Regions from separate parts of the Citrobacter sp. Marseille-Q6884 genome, predicted to be linked through region 3. Evidence: predicted binding sites of a transcription regulator. Region 3 holds the regulator's gene; each other region holds the start of a gene.
What was found. The regulator CRP, encoded in region 3, controls carbon source genes, mostly activating them, when cyclic AMP is high. The targets are predictions, from matches to a motif close to ATGTGANNNNNNTCACAT.
Positions count from the first base shown of each region.

Region 1: a site for CRP is predicted at 2,830-2,847, ahead of N7268_RS06935 (YjcB family protein). Genes of this name have one in related genera too.
Region 2: a site for CRP is predicted at 3,532-3,549, ahead of garD (galactarate dehydratase). Genes of this name have one in related genera too.
Region 4: a site for CRP is predicted at 4,242-4,259, ahead of N7268_RS17490 (mannitol dehydrogenase family protein). Genes of this name have one in related genera too.

Region 1 covers NZ_CAMDRE010000001.1:1,458,824-1,464,478, forward strand. The annotation lists gene uvrA (excinuclease ABC subunit UvrA) at 1-1,558, opposite strand, end outside; gene ssb1 (single-stranded DNA-binding protein SSB1) at 1,810-2,343, shown strand; gene N7268_RS06935 (YjcB family protein) at 2,428-2,709, opposite strand; gene N7268_RS06940 (EAL domain-containing protein) at 3,257-4,843, shown strand; gene soxS (superoxide response transcriptional regulator SoxS) at 4,845-5,168, opposite strand; gene soxR (redox-sensitive transcriptional activator SoxR) at 5,255-5,655, shown strand, end outside.
Region 2 covers NZ_CAMDRE010000001.1:565,607-571,261, reverse strand. The annotation lists gene N7268_RS02625 (carbohydrate ABC transporter permease) at 1-175, opposite strand, end outside; gene N7268_RS02620 (ABC transporter substrate-binding protein) at 244-1,503, opposite strand; gene garD (galactarate dehydratase) at 1,858-3,429, opposite strand; gene garP (galactarate/glucarate/glycerate transporter GarP) at 3,815-5,146, shown strand; gene garL (2-dehydro-3-deoxyglucarate aldolase) at 5,162-5,655, shown strand, end outside.
Region 3 covers NZ_CAMDRE010000001.1:772,749-778,403, reverse strand. The annotation lists gene N7268_RS03805 (YccS/YhfK family putative transporter) at 1-1,209, opposite strand, end outside; gene crp (cAMP-activated global transcriptional regulator CRP) at 1,261-1,893, opposite strand; gene N7268_RS03795 (OsmC family protein) at 2,202-2,606, shown strand; gene N7268_RS03790 (phosphoribulokinase) at 2,653-3,522, opposite strand; gene N7268_RS03785 (YheU family protein) at 3,642-3,860, opposite strand; gene N7268_RS03780 (hydrolase) at 3,857-4,879, opposite strand; gene N7268_RS03775 (monooxygenase) at 5,076-5,384, shown strand; gene N7268_RS03770 (ABC transporter ATP-binding protein) at 5,427-5,655, opposite strand, start outside.
Region 4 covers NZ_CAMDRE010000002.1:520,362-526,016, forward strand. The annotation lists gene mepS (bifunctional murein DD-endopeptidase/murein LD-carboxypeptidase) at 1-420, opposite strand, end outside; gene N7268_RS17480 (phosphatase PAP2 family protein) at 834-1,547, opposite strand; gene N7268_RS17485 (CobW family GTP-binding protein) at 1,581-2,567, opposite strand; gene N7268_RS17490 (mannitol dehydrogenase family protein) at 2,686-4,152, opposite strand; gene uxuA (mannonate dehydratase) at 4,355-5,545, shown strand; gene N7268_RS17500 (PLP-dependent aminotransferase family protein) at 5,591-5,655, opposite strand, start outside.

The DNA of each region.
Region 1 (5,655 bases), 690 kb from region 3:
GCAGACCGATGGACGGTTCATCCAGCACGTACATGACACCCACCAGACCTGCGCCAATCTGGCTCGCCAGACGGATACGCTGCGCTTCGCCGCCGGAAAGCGTTTCGGCTGAACGGGACAGCGTCAGATAATTAAGGCCGACGTTAACCAGGAACTTAAGGCGATCACCGATCTCTTTGAGGATTTTTTCCGCGATTTTTGCGCGTTGGCCAGCAAGTTTCAGGTTGCTGAAGAAATCCATCGCATGGCCGATGCTCATGTCGGAAATCGCCGGTAGCGGCGTGTTTTCGACAAAGACGTGGCGTGCTTCACGGCGCAGACGTGTACCTTCACAGCTGGCGCATGGTCGGTTGCTGATGAATTTCGCTAACTCTTCACGTACCGCACTGGATTCAGTCTCTTTATAACGACGTTCCATATTGTGCAATACGCCTTCAAACGGGTGACGGCGTACCGAAGTATCGCCGCGATCGTTCATATACTTGAATTCAATATTCTCTTTACCGGAACCGTACAGTACCACTTTGTGAACGTTAGGGCTCAGGCTGGCCCACGGGGCTTCCACATCAAACTTATAGTGTTCTGCCAGCGATTTAAGCATCTGGAAGTAGTAGAAGTTACGACGATCCCAGCCGCGAATCGCGCCACCCGCCAGCGACAATTCAGGGTTCTGGATCACGCGATCGGGATCGAAATACTGCTGAACGCCGAGGCCATCACAGGTCGGACACGCGCCCGCCGGGTTGTTGAACGAGAACAGGCGTGGTTCCAGCTCGCGCATGCTATAGCCGCAAATCGGGCAAGCGAAGTTCGCGGAGAAGAGCAACTCTTCTGCTTTGGGATCGTCCATGTCGGCAACCACTGCGGTGCCGCCGGAAAGCTCCAGCGCAGTTTCAAACGATTCTGCCAGGCGCTGAGAGAGATCATCGCGGACTTTGAAACGGTCGATGACCACTTCGATAGTGTGTTTCTTTTGCAGCTCAAGCTTAGGCGGATCGGAAAGGTCGCACACTTCACCATCAATACGGGCGCGGATATAGCCCTGGCCTGCCAGGTTTTCCAGCGTTTTGGTGTGTTCGCCTTTACGCTCTTTAATGACCGGCGCCAGCAGCATCAGACGCTTGCCTTCCGGCTGCGACAGGACGTTATCCACCATCTGGCTAACGGTCTGCGCCGCCAGCGGGACGTCATGGTCCGGGCAGCGAGGCTCGCCGACGCGGGCAAACAGCAGACGCAGATAGTCGTGAATTTCGGTGATGGTACCCACCGTGGATCGCGGGTTGTGGGATGTCGATTTTTGCTCAATTGAGATGGCTGGCGACAGCCCCTCAATATGATCGACATCCGGCTTTTCCATCAGCGAAAGAAACTGACGCGCGTACGCGGAAAGGGATTCAACGTAACGACGCTGTCCTTCGGCATATAAGGTGTCGAAAGCGAGCGAGGATTTGCCTGAGCCCGAAAGCCCGGTGACGACAATCAGCTTGTCGCGCGGGATGACGAGGTTGATGTTTTTGAGATTATGGGTGCGGGCGCCCCGAACTTCGATCTTATCCATTCATCTTTCCCGGATTAAACGCTTTTTTGCCTGGCTGCAGGGTGCTACCGGCGATCACGAACGGTTAATTATGACACAACCTGACCTGAATGGATATACAGTATTGGAATGCAAAACGCAGGTGTCTGTGCAACAATGTCTGACTGAGGTTGTTTACTGGAATCGACCTCGCAACGTAGTAAAAGCGCTATTGGTAATGCTACAATCCCGCGCTTACACTTATTAAGAAACGTTTTTCAGGAGACACGATCATGGCCAGCAGAGGCGTAAACAAGGTGATTCTCGTCGGTAATCTGGGCCAGGACCCGGAAGTACGCTATATGCCGAATGGTGGCGCAGTTGCCAACATTACGCTGGCTACTTCCGAATCCTGGCGTGATAAAGCGACCGGTGAAATGAAAGAGCAGACTGAATGGCACCGCGTTGTGCTGTTTGGCAAACTGGCTGAAGTCGCCAGCGAATATCTGCGTAAAGGTTCCCAGGTCTACATTGAAGGTCAGCTGCGTACCCGCAAATGGACCGATCAGTCTGGCGTAGAAAAGTACACCACCGAAGTGGTTGTCAACGTTGGCGGCACCATGCAAATGCTGGGTGGTCGTCAGGGTGGTGGCGCACCGGCGGGTGGTAATGCGGGTGGTGGTCAACAGGGTGGTTGGGGTCAGCCTCAACAGCCGCAGGGTGGCAATCAGTTCAGCGGCGGCGCACAGTCTCGTCCGCAACAGTCTTCTCCGGCAGCGCCGTCTAACGAACCGCCGATGGACTTCGACGACGATATTCCGTTCTGATCCCTCTGTACGTTCAGTTGAATATGGTTACCCCGATATCAGGGTAACCATCTGCCTTCTTGTTATCAGGCTAATACACTCTTATCAGGTCAACACCATCGGCCAGTCTGGTGGGGTATGACTCATTACGTCCATCATGACCGATCCGATGTTATTCCAGATCGTGGATATATCCACCATGCTGATGCCGAGCAATCCGGTCACAAACCAGCAGGCAAAAACCAGCCCTAACCCGCTGCTAATAACCGCCAGGCCAATATAATCTGATTTACGAAAACGAATATTGAGTGTACTGGCTAGAAACATCAGTACCGCGCTGAGCAGCTGCCACCGCAGTAGAACCACGCCAGTTGTTATTGTTGCCATGAAAAATGTCCTCAGAAGCTCTTAATGCCAGGACAGCGCGGGGTGTTCACAGAAGGTGTGGTTCTCTGGCTATCGACGGGCATTTACATGAATGAAACAATGTTTCTCTTACATGATTTTTTGTGAACTATATCACATGTGCTCGTTTGTTCACCAGTCTTGAACGCTATTTTTGGCGGCAAATAACCATATAATATGTATGGATATATGGACGTGAATGAATAATAAATAATTCTTCACTGAAGGTGTATTTATGTTGCCTGTTATCTTTATCTGGAATTAATCGTTAAAAAATTTAATGTATTTTTTATACAGAGCAAGTATAACGCTTATAAAGCATTACGACTTCTGGATAATGATGTTTCCAAAAAAGTTTAACTTTAAGTTTGCCTTATGGAAAAATAATATCATCATCCACAATATCGGACTTTTACATACAGAAGTCTGTTGCTAATGTTGATAGATTCATGCAACTTAATCAAATGGTGGTTATAGCATCCTGCCTTGATGGGTACTGGCATATACGATACAGGGAAATAGGGCTGACATGAATCACAGTGCGCGACGTAAGATGCTAAGGCTCCTCGGAACGTTCATGGTGGTATTGCTCCCCGTGGTACTGGCGTTATGGTTTGCTCACTTCCGGGCGATGTCCGAAACCCGAAATCAACTCCGTTCTTTTGCTCACCTGGTGTTAAATAAAACAGAATTGGTCATCCAGCAAGCTGATTTAGCGCGTGATATGGCACAACTGTATGAGGGGGAGATGTGTACTCCTGCTCACCAGAAAAGCATGCTGAATATTATTCGCGGTCGCTTATATATCAGCGAGCTAATTTATGCACAGGCTGATCGTTTTTTGTGCTCCGCCTCGCTGGCACCCTCTGCTCCGTATATTATGCCGCGCGCTGACTATAAACGTTCACCAAACATCTCTATCTATTACTACCGCGATACCCCGTTTTTTCCTGGCTATAAAATGACGTATATGCAAAGAGGAAACTACGTCGTCGTTATCAACCCATTATCTTACAGTGAGGTCATGTCAGATGACCCGAACCTGGCCTGGGGTGTCTATGACACGGTAACGGATACCTTCTTCTCTGCCAGCGATCAGACTGTCGTTGCGCAATTCTTACCGCTGGTGCGTACTGAAACCGCGACGTTTCAGAGGGGCGATCGCTTCTATACTATCGTTCATTCAGAAAAGCGCCCGATTGCGATTATTGTTTCAACCTCTGGCGATCGCGTGAATCAGATTTTCTATCACGAAGCGGCATTAACCGTTCCTTTCGGGATAATATGCAGCATCCTGATACTGCTTATGTGGTGGCGCACACGCCAGGAATACTCATCTCCGCGTAGTTTGTTAAAACGCGCGATCGCCAAACGTCAGCTTTGCCTGCATTATCAGCCGATCATTGATATCAAAAATGGCAAGTGTGTCGGAGCCGAAGCTCTGTTGCGCTGGCCTGGCTGCAAAGGTGAGGTGATGAGTCCAACGGAATTCATTCCACTGGCTGAAAAAGAGGGGATGATCGAGAAGATTACCGATTACGTTGTCGAAGAAGTGTTCAATGATCTGGGTTATTTTCTTTCGGCGCACCCTCAGCTCTATATCTCAATTAATCTCTCCGCGTCTGATTTCCATTCCTCCCGGTTGATCGCCTTAATAGCAGAAAAATCCCGAGAATATTCGGTGCTTGCCCAGCAAATTAAAGTGGAAGTGACGGAGCGTGGATTTATTGATGTGCAGAAAATGACGCCAATCATCCAGGCGTTTCGTCAGGCGGGTTACGAAGTTGCGTTTGATGATTTTGGGACGGGATATTCCAATCTCCATAATCTCTCGGCATTGAATGTCGATATCCTGAAAATCGATAAATCGTTTATCAACACGCTGGCGACCAATAGCACCAGTCAACTGATTGCTGAACATATCATTGAAATGGCGCAAGGCTTGCATCTGAAGACGATTGCGGAAGGGGTGGAAACGTCGGAGCAAATAGACTGGCTGCTTGAGCGCGGCGTACAGTACTGTCAGGGATGGTACTTTGCGAAAGCGCTACCGCCGCAGGAGTTTATGCATTGGATCCAGCGCTCGCCCGCCATATTGACGCAAGGCGGGCAATAACTTACAGGCGATGACGGTAGTCGCTGGGAGTACGATCAAACTCGCGGCGGAACACGCGAGAGAATGTCTGTTGCGACACATAACCGAGATCCATTGCGATATCAAAAATCGGACGTTCGGTCGTCCTGAGTTCAACGGCGGCTAACAGAAGACGGCGTTGACGGATATAGTCGCCCAATGTCTGGCGCGTCACCGTGCGGAACATCCTCTGTAAATACCACTTCGAGTAACCTGATTTTTTCGCGACCGCCTCAATGTTCAGCGGTTGATCGATATGCTCATCAATCCATTCAATAAGGGTCTGAATTATCTGCTGATGGGACATAGGTCTGCCTCTTTCTCAGTATTCGATTCGTCGTTTTGTCTGTGGGCGAGTATAATTCCTCAAGTTAACTTGAGGTAAAGCGATTTATGGAAAAGAAATTACCCCGGATTAAAGCCCTGCTTACGCCCGGTGAAGTTGCCCGGCGTAGCGGCGTGGCGGTATCGACGCTGCATTTCTATGAAAGCAAAGGGTTAATCAGCAGCATGCGCAACAGCGGCAATCAGCGGCGATACAAACGTGATGTGTTGCGCTACGTGGCCATTATCAAAATTGCCCAACGTATAGGTATTCCGCTGGCGACCATTGGTGACGCGTTAGGCGTATTGCCGGAGGGGCACTCGCTCAGTGCGAAAGAGTGGAAACAGCTCTCTTCCCAGTGGCGAGAAGAGCTGGACCGACGGATTCATACCCTGGTGGCGCTACGTGATGAACTGGATGGATGCATCGGCTGCGGGTGCTTGTCGCGCAGTGATTGCCCGTTGCGTAA
Region 2 (5,655 bases), 210 kb from region 3:
TATAAAAAACGTTCTGGAAAAACGGCGTAAAGTAGAAAACAATTAATCCCGCTAATAGCGGCAGAATCATTATCCAGCCCCAAAAGCGTTCTTCTTTTTCCAGCTTTGTCAGGTTTTTTTTGCGTATTTCCTTGGCCGGCAGCGGTGGGGATGCAGCTTCATCTGAATAGCTCATACAGACTCCGGGAGACTTACTTTACAATCGCGCAGGCGAAGGTGAGAGGGAGCAACGCTCCCTCAGGATTATTTCTGCATTTCACGTTCAACACGTTTTGCCACGCCAGGCATCACTTTTTCCGGATCGCTTCCCGTCCAGACTTTTTTCAATCCGTCATTCAGGATGCTATTCCATTTAGCGGTGTTGGAACCGGCAGTAGGGTATTTATGCGAAAAAGCCAGTGAGTCGATATAGGCAGAAACATCGATATCTTTGAAACCTTCAGCCCACTCTTTCGCCACTTTCTGGTTGGCAGGAATAACCACTTTTCCCCGCGCCAGTGTTTGCTGCGCATGCTCAGAACTCATAAATTCAATAAATTTCCAGGCCGCGTCTTTATGCTCGCTCTTCGCCGACATGGCGAATGCCAGACTGTGCGAGACACCCGCTTGTTCTGCCATTTTTGGCATAGGAACCACGCCAATATGGCCTTTAATCAGTTCGTTTTGCGAGAATGGTAGCGCCCACCATGAGCCTGCGTAGACCATAGCGACGCGATTGGACTGGAAGACATCAGACGCCTCTGTTTCTCCCGGCGGCTGGATCAACCCGTCTTTCAACATGCCCTGAACGTCGCGGTATACGGCAATTGCTTTATCATTGGCGACATCCGTTTTGCCATCCGGCAGGACGATTTTATCGCCAGCCTGTAATAGCAGGTTAAAGTAACTGTCCTGGCCGCTGCTGAATTCCATCGCCAGTGGATAAGATTGCTGATCCAGTCCTTTACGTAACTGCTCAGTTTTCTGTTTTAAATCATCCCACGACCAGTTTTTATCTGGATAAGCGACACCCGCCTGATCGAACAGTTTTTTGTTATACCAGACGGCAATCGCGTCAATATCCCGGGGGATAGCGTATTGTTTATCCTGGTATTGATAGGCGTCTACTGAGCTTTTTACAAAATCATCCAGATTGGGTGATGACTTATCTTTCAGATAACCGCTCAGCGGCTCCAGCATGCCATTTTTAACATACTGCTGGAAATTAGGCATATTCATCCAGAATACATCTGGAGCAACATTACCACCCACGGCAGAACTTAATTTTATGAAATACTGATCGTACGGGGTTAATTCAATTTCAACTTTAACGCCCGGGTTATTTTTTTCAAACTCATTAACCAGTTGTTGTTCGCCAGGAAGCTGATTTCGATCCCACAGCGTGTAGCGTAATTTAACAGGCTTAGATTCAGCCTGCCCTTCGGCGCTCGCGACGACAGGTGTAGCCAGTAAGCATGAAATAAGGCACGCCAATGCGACATTATTTTTATTCAGGGTATACATAACTTCCCTCTTTATTCAGGTCAGAATGCTTGGAGGTAAATTACAGGAGCTATCGAATAATCTGTGTAACAAAAGGGAAAGTCAAAGGAGGAAAAAAGAGGGGATTATCGCAATAAAACTGCGGCGTCTTTCGGTAGGTTTCTCTTTTATCAAAACGAAAATATAACTTAATTTTATGCTGCTATTATTTCTTTTTATTTCATGTTGTTAGCATGTTTTTGCGTGTTAAAACCGAAAAAAAGAGGCGCTAAAAAAAACCTTTGAAAATGCGAACGTTATCACTTTATCTTTTCAACAGGCGGCATGAAAAACGGGGATAAATCCCCGTTTTGTTTCTCGCTTTCATTTCGAAAGTCAGGTGACCGGCGCCGGGTTAAACACCGCCAGCTGGTTATGCAGCCCCCACTGATCCGAGAAGGTTTTTTTGCGTCCGCTGGCGACGTCGAGAATGAATTCGAACAGCTTCAGACCCACTTCTTCAATGGTCTCTTCACCCGTGGCGATGGTTCCGGCGTTGATGTCCATCAGATCAAACCAACGGTTGGCCAACTCTGTACGCGTTGCCATTTTAATCACCGGTACGGCCATCAAACCATACGGTGTCCCGCGACCGGTAGTGAACACCTGTACGGTAATGCCTGAAGCGACCTGCTGGGTGCCGCAGACAAAATCACTGGCAGGCGTTGCGGCGTAAATCAGACCGCGTTTGGTTGGACGCTGCCCGGGTGACAGCACTTCGACAATGGCGCTCTTGCCCGACTTGGCAATGGAGCCCAGCGCTTTTTCCACCACGTTTGCCAGCCCCCCTTTTTTGTTGCCCGGAGAGGGGTTTGCGCTACGGTCGGTTTTGCCCATATCAAGATAGTTGTCGTACCAGGCCATCTCTTCCAGCAGGCGTTTACCCACCTCTTCGTTGATTGCACGTGGCGTCAGAAGGTGGATCGCGTCACGCACTTCAGTGACTTCCGAGAACATGACGGTTGCTCCGCAGCGCACCAACAGATCGGACGCGTAGCCGACCGCCGGGTTGGCCGTTACGCCGGAAAACGCATCGCTACCGCCACATTGCATACCGACGACCAGTTCAGATGCCGGGCAGGTTTCGCGCTGACGCTGGTTGAGTTTTGCCAGATGGCGCTCGGCAACCTGCAAAATGTCGTCAACCATGGATCTAAATCCAACGTGTTTTTCATCCTGCAGGCTGACAATGCTGGCACTGTCTACCGGAATACTTTTTACGTCAGAAGTCCCTTCCAGCAGGCGTTCTGGCTGGAGCTTTTCGCAACCGAGGCCGATAACCATCACTTCGCCGCCGAAGTTGGGGTTCAGCGCAATATTATGGATGGTCCGAATGGGCACGACGGCTGCCGGCGCGTTGATCGCAACACCGCAACCATACAGGTGGTTCAGCCCCACCACGCCGTCTACGTTCGGGTATTTTGGCAACAGGTCGCGCTCAATGATTTTCACCACATAATCGACAACGCCCGCCACGCAGTGGACGCTGGTGGAGATGCCGAGCAGGTTTTTGGTACCGACGCTGCCATCGGCATTGCGGTAACCTTCAAAGGTATAACCTTCCAGAGGCGGAAGCGGCTCCGGTACTTTTGTGGCCAGTGGGAGTGTCTCCAGCGGCGGGGCTTTGGGCAGTTCAACCATGGATTCATCGATCCAACTGCCGCGCGGGATATCGCGCATCGCATAGCCGATGACTTCGCCATAACGCACGATTTCGCCATGTGCAGGAATATCCGTGAGCGCCACTTTATGGCCCTGGGGAATATGCTCAACCAATACCAGTCCATCCGGGAAGCGTGTTCCGGCTTTCAGACCATTGTCATTGACAATAATCGCCACATTATCCGTGTCGTGTACTTTAATATAAAACGCCGTCGGCGATTCTTGTCTAATTTCGATGTCGGCCATTGCCAGTATTCTCCAGCCAGTGGGTTATATATATTGAATCTAATTATAGGGACGAAAGATTCCGTGTTATGAAATAAGAATGTCAGGAGTTTAAATCTAAGAACGTGACGAGGATCACTTAATATCGGGAAAGCCGCGCCGCCGGGGGCATCAATCTACAAATGTGTGCATCAGCGCCCATACTTATGTGCATATGCCTAAGATAATATTTTAAATACGCGTTGTTAATGAGCGATTGCACAATGATTAACGGTGCCATGCTGATTATACTAAATCACGGTTGTATCGCGTCTGATATTATTACTTGTTTTAATTAATGGTAATTTATCACCAGGAATACCTACTCAATAATAATAAAAATGCTTATGTACCCGAGGTAAATAAAATGATTCTGGATACGGTTGTAGAGAAAAAGAAGGGCACGCACACCCGCTATTTAATATTGCTGATAATATTTATTGTGACCGCCGTTAACTACGCGGATCGTGCAACGCTGTCTATTGCTGGTACTGAAGTGGCAAAAGAGCTGCAGCTTAGCGCCATCTCAATGGGTTACATTTTTTCTGCCTTCGGTTGGGCGTACTTGCTGATGCAAATCCCCGGCGGCTGGCTGCTCGACAAGTTTGGCTCGAAGAAAGTCTACACCTACAGCCTGTTCTTCTGGTCACTGTTCACTTTCCTGCAGGGCTTTGTGGATATGTTCCCGCTGGCCTGGGCGGGTGTTTCAATGTTTATCATGCGTTTCATGCTGGGTTTCTCGGAAGCGCCCTCCTTCCCGGCAAACGCCCGTATTGTGGCAGCCTGGTTCCCGACCAAAGAACGTGGCACCGCATCGGCTATTTTTAACTCCGCACAGTATTTCTCTCTGGCACTGTTCTCTCCGCTGCTGGGCTGGTTGACCTTTGCCTGGGGTTGGGAGCACGTCTTTACCGTGATGGGCGCGATAGGTTTTGTGCTGACCGGGCTGTGGGTCAAGCTGATCCATAATCCAACCGACCATCCGCGTATGTCACAAGAAGAGCTGAAGTTTATTTCCGATAACGGCGCGGTTGTGGATATGGATCACAAGAAGCCGGGCGCGGCGGCGAGTGGTCCGAAACTGCACTACATCAAGCAATTGCTGACCAATCGCATGATGCTGGGGGTATTCTTCGGACAATATTTTATCAACACCATCACCTGGTTCTTCCTGACCTGGTTCCCGATTTACCTGGTGCAGGAAAAAGGGATGTCGATTCTGAAAGTGGGTCTGGTGGCCTCCATTCCGGCGCTGTGCGGGTTTGCCGGTGGCGTGCTGGGTGGTGTGTTCTCCGATTATCTGATTAAACGTGGTTCCAGCATCACGCTGGCGCGCAAGCTGCCGATTGTGCTCGGCATGCTGCTCGCCTCGACCATCATTCTGTGTAACTACACGGACAATACCACCCTGGTGGTTGCGCTGATGGCGCTGGCGTTCTTTGGTAAAGGTTTTGGCGCGCTTGGTTGGCCGGTGATTTCGGATACTGCGCCGAAAGAGATTGTGGGGCTGTGCGGTGGGGTCTTTAACGTGTTTGGTAACGTGGCTTCTATCGTTACCCCGCTGGTAATTGGTTATCTGGTGAGTGAGCTGCACTCATTTAATGCTGCGCTGATGTTCGTAGGGTGTTCGGCGCTGATGGCGATGGTTTGCTACCTGTTTATTGTCGGTGACATTAAACGTATGGAATTGCAGAAATAAACAAAGGTATAGGCGATGAATAACACGATCTTCCCGAACAAATTTAAAGCGGCCCTGGCGGCGCAACAGATTCAGATTGGCTGCTGGTCCGCGCTGGCCAACCCCATCAGTACCGAAGTATTAGGCCTGGCGGGTTTTGACTGGCTGGTGCTGGACGGTGAACATGCGCCGAACGATATCTCTACGTTTATTCCGCAATTAATGGCGCTGAAAGGCAGTGCCAGCGCACCGGTTGTGCGTGTGCCGACCAACGAGCCGGTGATTATCAAGCGTCTGCTGGATATTGGGTTCTATAACTTCCTGATCCCGTTTGTGGAAACCGAAGAAGAAGCGGTGCGGGCTGTGGCGTCTACCCGTTATCCGCCGGAAGGTATTCGCGGTGTGTCCGTTTCCCATCGCGCCAATATGTTTGGCACCGTAGCGGATTACTTCGCTCAGTCGAATAAGAACATCACTGTCCTTGTGCAGATCGAAAGCCAGCAGGGGGTCGATAACGTTGACGCGATTGC
Region 3 (5,655 bases):
GCCGTTCTGTGTCACAAACAGGACGGTCATCAGTATCCAGTAAGGTTTTGGCAGATGTAAGGCGCTTCCCATCAGGCTGGCGATGCTCAACATGACGCTGATGCGCCCGGCATTGCGTAGCGCGGGAGATTTCAATGACAGATAGTTTTTCAGCGCCGGGAGCAACGGCAACCGGCGTTGTTTGTCAGCCATTAAGTCCCGGGCATACAGCGGGCGCTGGGTACGCAGTACGCGCGCAATCCGGCTAAAGTGCCAGTAGCAAAATTGCCCGACTGGGTTATCCGGGTGCTGCCTGGCGATTTTCTCCAGCGTACCGATCTGCTTCTCCATTGAGAAACGCGTCGGCAAGCGGTGATACAAAATGTCATCAGCCAGCACGCGAAGGCGAGCGGCGACGGTTCGCGCATTCCAGCGAATCACCTGTTCCGCATGGCTGCGCTCGACCAGTTTTTGTACCTCTTCCGGCTGGTGAAGACTGACTGAGATATGCTCCTGCAAATCCAGCGCTTCCTGAAAAGCCCGCAGCAGACGTTTGTATTCGTTGTTATGGTGCGCTGAAAGCATGTGCATTTGCTGATAGCACTGGGTAATGAGATCCACCGCTTTCTGTTGACGGACCAGCAACGGGGGCAGGGCTTTTTCAGGATCAATGTGCTGGGTCAGCAGACTGTATTTTGCTTCACAGTAATCGGCCAGTTCCCGGTACAGCAGGCTGAGGGATTCACGCAGCGGTTGCTCACGCCACAACCAAAACCAGAACCAATTGAACAGGCCGTACCACAATGTACCCAGCGCATAGATGAGCAAGGGCTCCCAGACGGGCATGTTTCCTGCCAGACTCAGCGTGAAAATCGCGGCAATCAGCGAGGCCGGCAACAGTCGCGCATGCAGCGGACTTAATTCTGCGGTAACGCCGAGAATGAGCGTCAGGCCGGTAAGGATTAGCGGTAGCGGAATTTCCTGCGCCAGCAGCAATTGCATGACCAAACTGCAGCCAGCAAACAGCGATGCGCCAATAATCAGGCGTTTGAAAAAACGCTTATGCGGTGTATCAAGACCGGCAATGTTGCAACAGGCGGGGACGAGGGAAAAGAGGAGCCCCAGATGAAGCTGACCAATGATAAGACCGACAGCCACAGGTAAACACAGCACCAGTGTTTGTCGTAGTGCGTAGTTGATTTCGGGGTGATAGATCAGTCTTCGCCACATCGGTGTAAACAAAAATGGCGCATTACGTGGTAACGCGCCATTACGATGGGATTAACGCGTGCCGTAGACGACGATGGTCTTACCGTGCGCGGAGATCAGATTCTGATCTTCCAGCATCTTCAGGATGCGACCAACGGTTTCACGGGAACAACCTACAATCTGGCCAATTTCCTGACGGGTGATTTTGATCTGCATACCGTCCGGGTGGGTCATCGCATCAGGTTGTTTCGCCAGATTCAACAGCGTCTGAGCGATACGACCGGTAACGTCCAGGAAGGCAAGGTTGCCCACTTTTTCGGACGTGACTTGCAGACGACGAGCCATCTGAGATGACAGGCGCATCAGAATATCCGGGTTCACCTGGATTAATTGGCGAAATTTTTTGTATGAAATTTCAGCGACTTCACATGCGGTTTTAGCGCGAACCCAGGCACTACGTTCCTGGCCTTCTTCAAACAGGCCCAGTTCACCAATAAAATCGCCCTGATTCAGATAAGAGAGGATCATTTCCTTTCCTTCTTCATCTTTAATCAGTACTGCCACTGAGCCTTTAACGATGTAATACAACGTTTCCGCTTTTTCACCCTGGTGAATCAGCGTGCTCTTCGATGGGTACTTATGAATATGGCAATGAGACAAGAACCATTCGAGAGTCGGGTCTGTTTGCGGTTTGCCAAGCACCATGCGCGGTTATCCTCTGTTATAAGCTGTCTCCAGAGCCAGAAAACGACGCTGCCTCTGGGTTGCCAAAATGTGCTTCCCGCTACCTGGGAAGGGGGCTGCTAAAAAGAATGCTGCAGCCTGTAATGTGATGTCCTCTGCATACATGCAGTACGTCTATGTATTACTGTAGCATCCTGACTGTTTTAGCATAGCTTTCGCCGTGTGTCTCCTGGTGTCTCGCTTCAGCATGACGCAGGTCGCCTTCCGTTGCGAGAATTGTTATGTGCGCGTAATCTGTCAGGAAAATTGAAACATTGGAGTTACGAAATATGCAAGCGCGTGTAAAGTGGGTTGAGGGGTTAACCTTCCTCGGTGAGTCCGCCTCAGGCCACCAAATTTTGATGGACGGTAACTCCGGTGATAAAGCGCCGAGCCCGATGGAAATGGTATTAATGGCTGCGGGTGGGTGTAGCGCGATTGATGTAGTGTCGATCCTGCAAAAAGGCCGCCAGGACGTGACCAACTGCGAAGTGAAGCTCACCTCTGAGCGCCGTGAAGAGGCGCCGCGTCTGTTCACTCATATCAATCTGCATTTCATCGTCACGGGCAATGATCTGAAAGACGCTTCTGTGTCTCGTGCCGTTGACCTTTCTGCGGAGAAATATTGCTCCGTCGCGCTGATGCTGGAAAAAGCGGTGAACATCACCCATTCCTATGAAGTGATTGCGGCGTAATACAGAGTGCCCGATAAGCATACTGCCATCGGGCATTTCTCACCGTTTACTGGATCTTTTTCCCTTCCATCAGCCGTTGCACCAGCGGCAGCATGATCAATTCCATCGCTAATCCCATTTTACCGCCCGGCACCACTAACGTATTGATATGGGAAATGAATGAACCCTGCAGCATCGCCAGCAGCCAGGGGAAATCAATCCCTTCCAGATTACGAAAATGAATCACCACAAAGCTTTCATCCAGTGACGGAATGCTCTTGGCAGCAAAGGGATTGGAGGTATCAACAGTCGGAACGCGCTGGAAGTTTATATGCGTACGGGAAAACTGTGGGGTGATGTAATTGATGTAATCGTCCATTGAACGAACGACCGAGTCCATGACCGCTTCGCGCGAATGTCCGCGCTCGCTGGTATCACGAGTCAGTTTTTGGATCCATTCCAGGTTGACGATAGGGACGACGCCAACCAGCAGATCGACATGCCTGGCCACGTTTTGCTGGGGGGTGACGACGCCACCGTGCAGTCCTTCGTAGAACAGGATGTCCGTTGGTTCAGGAAGCGCTTGCCAGGGCGTAAAGGTACCTGGAACCTGATTCCACGGAACGGCTTCATCGTAGGTGTGTAGATACTTACGGGACTGACCTTTGCCTGTCTGGCCGTACTCAATGAACGTCTGTTCCAGCAAGCTGAAATCATTGGCTTCTGGGCCGAAATAGCTGATATGTCGCCCGGCGTCGCGCGCTTTGCGGATCGCCATGTCCATTTCAGGACGGGTATAGCGGTGAAAACTGTCCCCCTCCACCTCGGCGGCACGCAGGTTTAACTGCGCGAAAATTTTTCGAAACGCGAGGCTGGTGGTGGTGGTCCCCGCGCCGCTGGATCCTGTTACCGCAATGACCGGATATTTGGCAGACATAATAACTCCATAAATGTACCCGTCATTCGTCAAGCCGGAGGTGTACTGTCTACCTTCCTGTTGCCTGATTTATTTAGGGTAAAAGTCGTTTTTTATTGTCGCCAGCCGTCATCCACGGATCAGTCGCGAAGCTGTTTCCGCGGCATAATGTTGACCGTTTCATGCAGTTCGGACCACACCAGCACGGCTTCACCTGATTGTAGCTGGCGTTTGACGTCGGCGACTTTTTGTTCGAGCGAGCGTTCATGTTCACCATAATCGGTGCCTTCACGCAAGACAAAGCTTTCAATCAGATTGTCCAACGCGTCGGGGGAGATATCTTGCCACGGTATTATCATGATGATGCCTCCAGATACGTTGTCAGCCAGTCGGGGATACGCGATTCCAGCCACATCTCAGGCCGGCGTAGCGTACCGCCAATAAATCCGACGTGTCCGCCATGCTCGGTTAACTGGTATTCCACCTGCGAGGGCAGATTTTCCGGTTTCGGGATCACGTGATGATCCATAAACGGATCGTCTTTCGCGTGAATAATCAGTGTCGGTTTGGCGATCTGATTGAGTAACGGCATGGCGCTACACTGACGATAATAGTCTATCGCATCGGCAAAACCGTGAATTTTGGCGGTAATGAGATCGTCAAAATCGCGAATGCGGCGCAAAGACTTGAGCTGTGCCAGACTCACCGGCAGTGAACCCGGATAGGCCTCAAGCTTACGCGAGGCATTGGCTTTTAAAAGATTGAGCAGATAGCGCTGATAGACGCGAGAAAATCCCTTTTCCATGTGATAGCTACAGGCTTCAAGCACGAAAGGCGCAGAGACAATCACTGCGGCATCAATCGGGATGGCGTGTCCTTCTTTTGCCAGCAGACATGCCAGCATGTTGCCACCGAGCGAATAACCTACCGCCGCGGTGGGTACACGACCAAATTCCCGCTCAAGCCAGTGTAAAAACCAGGTGCCGTCTTCGGTCTCACCGGAGTGATAAATGCGGTTCAGGCGATTCGGTTCGCCGCTGCAGCCACGAAAATGCATCACTACACCTAACCAGCCGCGCTTTTGCGCTGCTTCAATCATACCGTGCGCATAGGGGCTGTTCAGACTGCCTTCCAGGCCATGAAATACCACCAGACGGGGTTTATGCCTCGCCTGATGCGGATCTTCGCTCCATGCCAGATCGACAAAGTCGCCGTCGGGTAATTCCAGACGCTGCCAGTGGGCATCGAACTTCACTTTACGGCGGATCAGGCGCGGCAGCATTGTTTGCAGATGGCGGTTACGGATACCGCGCATGGGGACAAACTCCGCGCTGTTGTCATTGGCAATGCTGAGGTCGGGGGACGTAATTTGAGTCATAACTTATGCGATGTCTTCTTTTAATCTGCGGCTACTATACCGCCTGATGGGGTTCATGTTTATGAAAATGAGGTAAAGCACGAACTTTCTTCGCATTGTTGTTGATGTATTTCGGTTGCTGCACAAATTGCGACAGCGGCAGAGTTAACCGTGGTAGGGTGGTAGAGACTTTAGTGGACGCGCTCCAGGAGGGAATATGTCGAATACACTTTTACAAATCCATTTTAACTTTAGCGGCCCGTTTGGCGATGAAATGGCGCAACAGCTCGTGGGATTAGCGGAGTCGATTAACCAGGAACCTGGATTCATCTGGAAAATCTGGACCGAAAGTGAAAAGAACCAACAGGCGGGTGGTATCTACCTGTTTGAATCTGAAGAGACAGCGCAAGCGTATGTGAAAAAACATACTGTGCGTCTGAAAGGATTGGGAGTTGACGAGGTGGAGTATCAACTGTTTGACGTCAATGCTGCCCTGACGAAGATTAACCACGGCCACGTGGTGTAATCAGAAAGGCAGGCTCTGCAACGGGCAAAGCCTGCCAGCGTTTTAGCCTTCCTGCAGCATTTGCTCAAGTTGCTCCTGCGCATCCAGCCAGGCCATTTCACACTCTTCCAGCCCGGATTTTGCGCTCGCCTGCTGTTGCAGACAGGCCGTTAACTCAGCTTTGCGGCTTTGATCGTACAGTCCGCTGTCACCGAGCTTCTCTTCGGCCTGCGCCAACTGGGCGTGGAGTTTCTCCATCTCTTTTTCAAGACGGGCGATCTCTTTACGCAGC
Region 4 (5,655 bases), on a different contig from region 3:
AGCGCGGAACAGCACTAAATCGCCTGTACGCAGATTCTTGCGTGAAACGGATTTACCCGTTTCTTGTTGTTCGTAGGTTGAGCGAGGAAGCTCTAAACCAAATTGTTCACGGAATGTACGCTGTACAAAGCTTGAACAATCAATGCCTTTTTTGGTGCTGCCGCCAAGGCGGTAACGCACACCTTTCCAGTCAGCATACTGGTCCATAATACGCGATTTAACGTCGATATTACGTACCATGTTTTCAAATTCATCCTGAGAGGCTTGCAGTGAAGAGTTATCTGCGTTGGCCACAGCATGCGTCTCAGAATGCATATTCTTTGCGGTGTTCGTTGTGCTACATGCAGAAAGCAGAACCGCTACTGCTATCGCGGGTATGCCCCGCAAGATATATCTCAAAATCGGTTGAGATCTGACCATTTTGTTTGTTTTCCCTTGAAGTCCTTAACGATAAATATCGTTATAAAAAATGCCAAACGTGACGAGACTAATTACCTGCGGACGATGAGACAATTCTTTAAGGTCAAATCTGTGGCAGAACGCACAAATTTATTCGTAAAGAGAATAATTATCCCGCGAGGCAAAACGAGTTCGAGATTACCCGATCGCTACGGTCATTGCGAGTCATTTTATGTGATTTCTTATAAGAAAAAGTGATACAGAAAGTGAATAAACGGCATTGGTTAAAATAGAAACAGATGGTGCAAAAAGTATGCAACACATTCATTTTCAACAGGAATATGATGACAGGAGAATGACAGCCAGAATGATGAATTATCAACCAACATCATCAGGAAATCAGAAGTATTCCTGATGATGTTAATTACTTTGCGTTATTTGTTTAAAAATTGTTTGTTTTTGCCGGGCAGATAATGAGTAAAAAGCGTCACCAGCTTGTCGCTTAATGGCGTCATTAAGCACCAGGGCAAGCCAATCAATACGACCGTCATTGAACCCACCACAATATCTGTCAGCCAGTGGGCACCGATCATTACGCGCGGGAAAGCAAAAACCACAGCGATAATAAGGCCGATCAAACCTGCGACTTTTCCGAAATAACGCAACATAAATGCGGAAAAAATAAGCAGCATCATGCCATGATCACCAGGGAAACTGTCTTTCGACGCATCTTTGGTTGGAATATGCAGCAGTTCACTGACGCGATTAATATTCTCTATCATGAGCGTGGGGCTGGCGCGTTTAACCGGAATCAGCGCCTGGCCTAACTGGTTTAATACGACTGCGGTGAGCAGCATGACCAGGCCGATGCCCACAATGCGTCGGCGACCTTCCGGCGTTTCTTTCAGCCAGTAATGCAGCATCAACGCGCCCATCGCCAACAACGAGCAACCATCAAATGCCCGATTATTCGTGATAGCAACAACCCAGAGGAAGAGTGGGCTTTCGACCAGCTTCTGATTAAAGAAGTGGAAGACCGCGTAATCAATCGAAAACCAGAATCCATGCCCGGTCGGCATGTACCATGACAGAAACAGCGCCAGACCTGCGATATTCAGCAGGAGTATATAAGGGTATCGGGTTTTCATCGTCGTTTACCATTGCTAAAAAACGGGGCAACCTTACGCGCAATCGTCTAAACGAAGCCTCAACAGTGCGCTCTGTAATGCATTCCAGTCGGTTTCGGTGTCTGAGATGAGTTCAATGCGACTGTCCGGAGGCGCGACATTTTGCGTCTCAATGTTCCAGTCATCTCCCTGACGGTTGATACGCACTAACCCTTCTTTAATACGCATGACGCCCTTTACACGGCCAACGGGGGCAAGGCGCGACCATTCCAGCAGACCGATAATGTCAAACACGGTGTCGGCGTCAAAAATCCAGCCACAGGCCTGATGACCCTGACCGCTGTTCAGACTGCGACGCCAACGTTGTTGCCCTGGTAAACTCAGCGCCGCCAGCCCTTTTTTATCGGCATGCTGATGAGCGTGTGCCGCACTGGCGGGAAGTTCTGCCAGATTCAGCCGCGGGAGATCCAGCAGTTGCCCGTCAATGTTCCCGTGATCGGCATGAATCAGCTGGCGGTTACCGCCGTAGTGCTGCCACCAGATCTGCAGGGCAGCTTCGCTTTCTGCAGTGGCGCGATCGGATTTGTTAGCGACAACGATATCTGCGGCGGCTAACTGATCGCGGAAATTATCATTGGCGACGCTTTTTTCATCCAGTAATAAACGAGGATCAAGGAGACAGAGCGTGGCGCGCAGGTCAATCCACGGTTCGTAAACCGGTGCGGTCAGTAAATCCAGGATCTGTTTGGGATGGCCAAGACCGGTGGGTTCAATCAACAACCGGTCGGGTTTCCCCTGGCGCAGCAGCGTATTAAGCCCAACCTGCATAGGCAGACCGTTCACGCAACACATGCAGCCACCGGGGATCTCTTTGAGCAGCGCGCCGCTGTCTGCCAGCAACGCACCGTCAATACCGACCTCGCCAAACTCATTGACCAACACGGCCCACTTCTCGGCGGGGTCTTTGTTCGCTAATAGATGAAGAATCGAGGTGGTTTTGCCACTGCCGAGAAAACCGGTGATGAGATTGGTTTTGGTCACGTTTGCTCCAGAATCAAGAATTACCGTAGGGCTTGTCATAATCCTGGCGAAAAATGAACAAAAAGAGAAGGGAAGAGAGGACGAAGAGGGGCTTCGTCCTTTTTAATGGCAGAAATTGTTAATTATTTAACGTATCCATGACAGCCTGGCGTGCACCGTGTTGAGCGAGTCGTTGCCAGGCCTGCTCGACGGCAGCGACAAATCGTGGGTTCTGCGCAAGGTCGGTGGCGAAGATTTCGTGCAGTGAAAGCAGTGCTGTGACACGTTCTGATTCTGTACTGCCTGCAACAATGGCGCGAATTTTGTCACTTAAGGGATCGCGTATATCAATATCTGCTCCTGAATCGTCAACGCCGCTGACGTAGCGCATCCAGCCGGCAATGCCCAGTGCCAACAGGGGCCATTCGCTTTGACGGGCTAAATGAATACGGATGCCCTCCAGCATACGCTGCGGTAATTTCTGGCTGCCGTCCATCGCGATTTGCCAGGTTTTGTGTTTCAGCGCCGGGTTCGCAAAGCGTTCCAGCAGGTTCGTGGCATACTGATTTAAATCGACATTAGTGATCTGCAGCGTGGGGGCTTGTTCATTGAGCATCAGGCGATAAGCGGCTTCACGAAACGCACTGTCTTGCATACAGTCGCTGATGTGCTGAAACCCCGCCAGATATCCGAGATACGCCAGAAACGAATGACTGCCGTTCAGCATGCGTAGCTTCATTTGTTCCCACGGCAGCACGTCATCAACCATCTGTACGCCTGCGCTCTCCCATTGCGGGCGACCGGAGACAAAATGGTCTTCAATAACCCACTGGATAAAGGGTTCACAGCTGATTGCACAAGGGTCGGCGACGCCAAGTTGCTGGGCAATCTCCTCCAGTGACTCTTCGGTAGCGGCAGGGACAATACGGTCCACCATGGTACCCGGGAAACTCACCTGTTCGAGTATCCACTTTGCCAGCTCAGGCGAGCGTTTTTCAGCCATCCCCAGCACAGCGTTTTTTACCACATGACCGTTATTGGGAATGTTATCGCAGGAAAGAACGGTAAAAGGTTGCAGTCCGCGTTCACGTCGGCGGTGCAGGGCTTCGACGATAATACCCGGCGCTGAGTGCGGCTCGTCCGGTGTTTGCAGATCATGGGCGATACGTGGATTAGTGATATCCAGCGACCCCGTTGCCGGGTCAATGCAGTATCCCTTTTCCGTGATGGTTAACGAAACGATAGCCACCTGCGGTTCACAGAATTTTTCGATAATGGCAGCCAGTGAATCCAGCTTTGCATTCAGGCATTCGCGGACGGCGCCGACCACAATGGGCTGATTGCCGTTTGAGCCTTTTTCTAACACCGTATATAAATGATCCTGTGCGCGAAGTTGACTCATCAGTCGATCACCGCTGAACAGGCTTATCTCACAAATTCCCCAGTCTCCACCCAGCGCGTTCAATACGCGGTCGGTCAATAACGCCTGATGAGCGCGATGAAAAGCACCGAAACCAAAATGCACGATTCGCGTTTTTAATTGTTGGCGATCGTAGCGCGGCATCAATACATTTTCCGGGAGTGAAGCAGAGGCAATAGTTTTCATTAAATACACCTGATTAACCATTAATTAACAATGGCAGTATAAAGTTATATGACAGCAAGTTAAATTGGTGTGCCTGATTTATCCATGGAGTGTGAGCTGGATCAATCAATCATCGGCGTCATATTGATCCTGCAGCAGATGCCTGTATGGTAGTCATCATTCAGGTAGCTTAATTTGGTATAACAACTTGTGAGGTGAAGCAATGGAACAAACCTGGCGTTGGTACGGACCTAACGATCCGGTATCGCTTGATGATGTGCGTCAGGCAGGCGCAACGGGCGTTGTGACCGCCTTGCACCATATCCCCAACGGTGAAGTATGGCCCGTTGAAGAGATTCAAAAGCGACAGGCGATTCTGGCTGAAAAAGGGCTAACCTGGTCGGTTGTGGAAAGTATTCCTGTTCACGAAGATATTAAAACGCGTTCCGGGCAGTATCAAACATGGATTGCGAATTATCAGCAGAGTATTCGCAATCTGGCAGCCTGCGGCATCGATACCGTGTGCTATAACTTTATGCCGATCCTCGACTGGACGCGTACTGACCTTGAATATCAATTGCCGGATGGCTCTAAAGCGCTGCGTTTTGACCAGATAGCGTTTGCCGCATTTGAGTTGCACATCCTGCAACGCCCGGGCGCTCAAGCGGATTACACGGCTGAAGAACAGCAGCAGGCGTTGGCCTATTTCAATGCGATGAGTGATGCGGATATTGAAAAGCTGACCCGCAACATTATCGCCGGTCTGCCGGGGGCGGAAGAAGGTTATACGCTGGACCAGTTCCGCGCTCGCCTGGCGGAATATGACGGTATCAGCAAAGATGATCTGCGAAACAATATGGCTGTTTTTCTGCGCGCGATTGTACCAGTAGCGGAAGAAGTCGGCGTTCGCCTGGCCGTGCATCCTGACGATCCGCCGCGTCCGATCCTGGGTCTGCCCCGTATCGTTTCGACCATTGAAGATATGCAATGGCTGAAAGAGACGGTCGATAGCATCTATAACGGTTTCACGATGTGTACCGGTTCGTACGGCGTGCGCGCGGATAACGATCTGGTGAAAATGATTGAAACGTTTGGCGATCGCATCCACTTCACGCACCTGCGTTCGACCTGTCGTGAAGACAACCCTAAAACCTTCCACGAAGGCGCGCATTTGCAGGGTGATGTGGATATGGTCGCGGTCGTGACGGCGATCCTGACAGAAGAACAGCGACGCAAAAAGGCCGGCGACCTGCGTCCTATCCCGATGCGTCCTGATCATGGTCATCAGATGCTTGACGATCTGCACAAGAAAACCAATCCAGGCTACTCCGCCATTGGTCGTCTGAAAGGGCTGGCAGAAGTGCGTGGTGTCGAACTGGCGCTGAAACAAACGCAGTTCCGCGACCTGCTGTAATCCCGTTCACAGGGATTGAGCGTCCGGCTCGATCCCTGTCATCCTCTAAGGCTGCAATAACGCCTGCTCCAGCACCATCAATACCTTTCTTATTTGTGGGATCTGTAACC